DNA from 2 places in the Pseudoalteromonas sp. APC 3495 genome. Region 2 is predicted to be linked to the other one. Evidence: predicted binding sites of a transcription regulator. Region 2 holds the regulator's gene; the other holds the start of a gene.
The links. Region 2 encodes sigma-54, which starts transcription at its own class of promoters, with help from an activator protein. Its sites were predicted from a motif close to GTTGGCACGNNNNTNGNNT; they were not measured.
Positions count from the first base shown of each region.

Region 1: the regulator sigma-54 is predicted to act here: its motif matches at 1,321-1,339, upstream of QL984_RS16365 (BON domain-containing protein).

Region 1 covers NZ_JASDDA010000055.1:14-2,422, forward strand. The annotation lists tRNA gene QL984_RS16355 (tRNA-Ile) at 139-215, opposite strand; gene QL984_RS16360 (YqaE/Pmp3 family membrane protein) at 493-651, opposite strand; gene QL984_RS16365 (BON domain-containing protein) at 716-1,285, opposite strand; gene QL984_RS16370 (LiaF domain-containing protein) at 1,599-2,264, shown strand; gene QL984_RS16375 (VOC family protein) at 2,311-2,409, opposite strand, start outside.
Region 2 covers NZ_JASDDA010000009.1:34,138-36,546, reverse strand. The annotation lists gene ptsN (PTS IIA-like nitrogen regulatory protein PtsN) at 1-27, opposite strand, end outside; gene hpf (ribosome hibernation promoting factor) at 32-319, opposite strand; gene QL984_RS05570 (RNA polymerase factor sigma-54) at 346-1,845, opposite strand; gene lptB (LPS export ABC transporter ATP-binding protein) at 2,227-2,409, opposite strand, start outside.

The sequences.
Region 1 (2,409 bases), on a different contig from region 2:
CAACTGTGTTTATTGCAATGTATTCAATAAAATTAATAAAAAAATCAGTGCGCTGATAAAAATACAATAGAAGTAATAGAAATGAAGTTTTATAAACTAGGAAGGTGAGTTTCTATTTACTTGGGAAGCTTGTAAAAGTGGTGGCCCCTCCCAGACTCGAACTGGGGACCTAACGATTATGAGTCGTGTGCTCTAACCAACTGAGCTAAGGGGCCATCTCTGTATAACTGTAAGCAGTTAATTTTTGAAGCATTTAGCCACAGAGCGACTAAAGCGGGTTGCAGTATAAAAAGTTTTTAGGGGCTTGTCACTAGCAAAAAGCTTTATTTTAGCAATCAAGGGGCTAACTGCTCAAATAGTAGGCTTTGAGGTTTTGTTAGTGATGAGTTTTGTAAAACAAATCCATTTATTAATAGCAGCCTGAGTAACTAATTCACATACCTTTGGGAGCACTTAGCAACTCAGTATTAAATGTCCTGCTATGCTGCTACATTATTTTTTGGCAATAATGTAAATCGCATGAATTAATCCAGGGAAATAGCCGAGCAAAGTTAGCAAAATATTTAACCAAAAATGCATCCCTAGTCCTACCTGTAAAAACACACCCAGTGGTGGTAATAAAATAGAAAAAATAATTCTAATGATATCCATAATTTAATCCTTATAATGTTAGCAAAGCAAAAAGCCCAGCAGGGCTGGGCTTTAGTATAGTGTATTATTCTGCAATAACAGTTAATTCATCAACTACCTTGCGAACATCTTCAGCGTTTTTAGCAATTTCCATCGCTAATTGCTTTTCAGCATCAGACTCAACTGTACCTTTAAGAGTTACCACACCATTATCGGTATCAACATCAATGTCTGTACCACCTACTTCAGAATCAAATAAGTAACGTGTTGTGATCACTGTAGTGATTTTAGCATCTGTTAAATCACTTTCAGTGTCGTTACCCATCATTTCAGAATCATGCTTCTTCATGTCGGTGTTTTTTACCACAGTTAGACTGTTTTCAACGTCAGTTACACCATCTAGGCTTAGCACGAGTTCTTCAGCAAGCTCTTTATCTACTTCGCTGTTTACTTTACCTGTTAGCATTACCTTGCCGTTTTTTACGTCCGTGTTGATATCAAAGTTATTTAGATTGGTGTTCATAAGCAATACTGTTTCTGCTTTCCCATCAATCCAAGCATCTTTGCTTTCGTTTTCCCAACTGCTTGCCTGAGCGCCCATTGCGGTTGTTCCTAATACTAGGGCTGCAATCATAGACTTATTAAATGTTTTCATAATCGTTCTCCTTTTGATTAAAGACACTTAAGCTAATGCGAGCATCGGGCCAACATTTTTTAACCTTTAATTTCAATAGCTTAATTTAAAATAGTAGATGTTGGCTTAAACCTACTAAGTAAACATTTACAGACTATTGCGTAAAAGTTTCTCGAATAGCGAAACTTACTAAATAATTGTATATTTGGTTAATCTGTCGTTAATATAATAAAGAATCAAAAACCCAAAATCATAAACCACTGAATTTAAACAATTTAATATTTGGTATAAGGCTTGCTTTGAAATAACCAGCAATCATAAAAGGATAATTTAAATGTCTGTTAAAATTGAAGACCGCCCTATTGAGCAAGTTCGTGAGCAAGTGATTGATCAGCTCATTTATAACTACAGCCATGGTGTTATTTCTGTAGAAGCATTTGAAAGGCGCTTAGACGACGCCATGGCAGCGAGTGACAATAAAGCACTTATGGATCTCGTTGAAGATTTAACTTTAAATACTGACCAGCAATATAAGGCGCAAAAGCACTCTCAGTTTGCACCTAATTATAGCGCGCAGCATGAGACTGATGAAGAGCCACTTACATTAAGAAGCATTCTTGGTTCAAGTGAACGAAGCGGCCAATGGGTAGTTCCTCAAAACATTTATATAGAAAACTACATGGGGTCAATCAATCTTGATTTTACAGATGCGATTTTTACCCACCAACATGTCACTATTCACGTTAATTGTTATTTTGGCAGCGAAGAAATATATGTACCAGAGCACGTTAATGTAGTTTCTAAAATGTTTTGTATTTTAGGCAGTTTTGAAAATAAAACAGTGTCACTTAATAAGCGCCAAGGGCCAACGATTCACATTGAAGGAAAAACTGTTTTAGGCTCTGTGGAAGTTAAAGTTAAACGCACTATTAAAGAAAAATTTATTAGCTTTGCAAATGATCTAAAAACTCAACTTGGCATGAATGGTAAACATTATTAAATATGCTAAACATTGAATGAAGCCATAATCGTTGGCTTCATTCATATTATAAGTCGTTATTTCGCTCAATAGGTACATCACTCATGTACTCTACAAACTCAACTTCAAACCCTGCGGGATCAATATAATAAATGTTTTTTCTAAA
Region 2 (2,409 bases):
CTGACAGATAAGTGAGCTTAGTTTCATAGTGTTAGTGTCGAGCAAGTTTCTCTTTGTGTTTAATTACTTGACGATCTAGCTTGTCAATGAGCGAGTCTATAGCGGCATACATATCTTGATGCTCAGTAGAGGCAAAAATCTCAGCGCCACTAACATGAACGGTTGCTTCAGCTTTTTGGTTTAGTTTTTCTACATCGAGAATAACGTGCACATTCGTTATGTGATCAGTGTGCCTCTGTAACTTCGAAAATTTACTATTTACGTAGTCTCTAAGCGAGTCGGTAATATCTACATGGCGACCAGTTAAATTCAGTTGCATAAACATTTTCCTCTTTGTTGTACGCCTTAAATCAAACTTTTACGTTGATTAGACGGGGGAATAGCTAGAGATTCGCGATATTTTGCAATGGTTCTCCTCGCTACTTTAATTCCTTGCTCTGCCAATATATCTGCAATTTTACTATCACTCAATGGTTTAGCTGAGTTTTCTGCAGCGATTAATTTTTTAATTAATGCACGTATTGCTGTTGATGAACATTCGCCACCATTTTCAGTACTTACATGGCTTGAAAAGAAATATTTAAGCTCAAAAATGCCACGTGGTGTATGCATGTATTTTTGCGTAGTAACACGCGATATAGTCGACTCGTGCATTTCCACCATTTCAGCCACATCGTTAAGCACCATAGGCTTCATAGCCTCAGGACCGTGTTCAAAAAAGGCCTGTTGCTGTTGCACAATACAGTTGGTTACTTTAAGTAGCGTGTCATTTCTACTTTCTAAGCTTTTTATAAACCATTTAGCCTCTTGTAAGTGCGAGCGAATAAACTGGCTATCACCACTTGATTTAACCGTACGCGACATAGCTGCATATTGGCTATTTACTCTGATCTTAGGCATGCTATCTGGGTTTAATTCAACTACCCAACGACCTTTAACTTTTTTAACCGACACATCAGGAATAACGTATTCAGACTCTTCTCTAACAATAGTGTCTGCCGGTTTTGGGCTGAGCGTATGAATCAACGTCATGATTTCTTTAAGCTCATCTTCTTTAAGCTTTGTTTTTTTCATCAACGTGCGATAGTCACGTGCAGCAAGTAAATCAATATGATCGGTTAAGATCATTTTTGTTTCGTTTAAAAAAGGTGTGTCTTTATCAAATTGATTTAGCTGAATACACAAGCACTCTTGTAAACTACGCGCGGCTATTCCCACTGGATCAAATAGTTGAATACGCTTTAGTACCGCTTCTATTTCGTCAAGTTCAACTTCATCTTCGCCGTCGTTTTCTTGGTTAAAGCTTTCTAATATTTCTTCACAGCTAAGGGTTAGAATCCCTGAGTCGTCCACAGCTTCTACAATTGCAATAGCTATCGCTTCATCGGTAGGACTAAACGGCGTCAGTTGAAGTTGCCACATTAAATACTCATGCAGCGTTTCAGTCGAAGAGCCTTGATAAATAGATTCATCTTCTGGCATTGGGCCCGATGAAGAGGCAGGCGCAGCGCTCATATATTCATCCCAAGTAACATCCATAGCCATATCATCGCTAATGGTGTCTTTGGTCATTGCTTCGCCGCTATCTTGCTCATCCTCGCTAGGTTTATCGTCAGCTGAGGCACTTAGCGTTAAGTCATCGTTATCGGCTTTTTGTTCGTTTTTACCTGCAGTGTCTTCGCTGTAATCGTGTTCTTCAACTTCAAGCAAGGGGTTGCTATCGAGCGCTTCTTGAATTTCTTGCTGGAGATCCAATGTACTGAGTTGCAATAAGCGAATTGCTTGTTGCAACTGTGGAGTCATTGTAAGTTGCTGGCCCATGCGCAGCTGTAATGATTGCCTCATTTATCTCTAACAATCCTTTTAAATTACGGTCTGTTGACCTTTACGGATTAAAATTTGTTCAAACTAGGGGCGGTTTAATTGCGGCGCGAGGTTTGTAACCTAGTGGGCTAAGTCAAAACCGAGCAAAGCTTCCGCGTCCTGCTCACGCTCCTTACCTACATCCATGTAGGCAACAAAGAGTAAATCGTCCCTAGGCAGAACCCGAAGGGCAGCGCCTGTTTGGCATTGATGCTGCGTTATCGCCTATTTATGGGGAATACCACACCACATAGGCTCTGCCTTGCCTAAATACCAAACAGACTGCTGCAAATTCAACCTTGAAAGGTCAACAGACCTAAGTATGATTAATCTTAGCAGATGCTTAGTGGAATAACACACATATTAGAGCTTGAACTGCTCGCCCAAATAAACATCGCGTACTGTTTTATCGTTTAATACGTATTCAGGAGTGCCTGATGCAATTAACTCCCCATGAGAAACTATGTAGGCTTTTTCACAAACATCAAGTGTTTCGCGCACGTTATGGTCTGTAATAAGTACGCCAATGCCACGGTTTTTAAGATG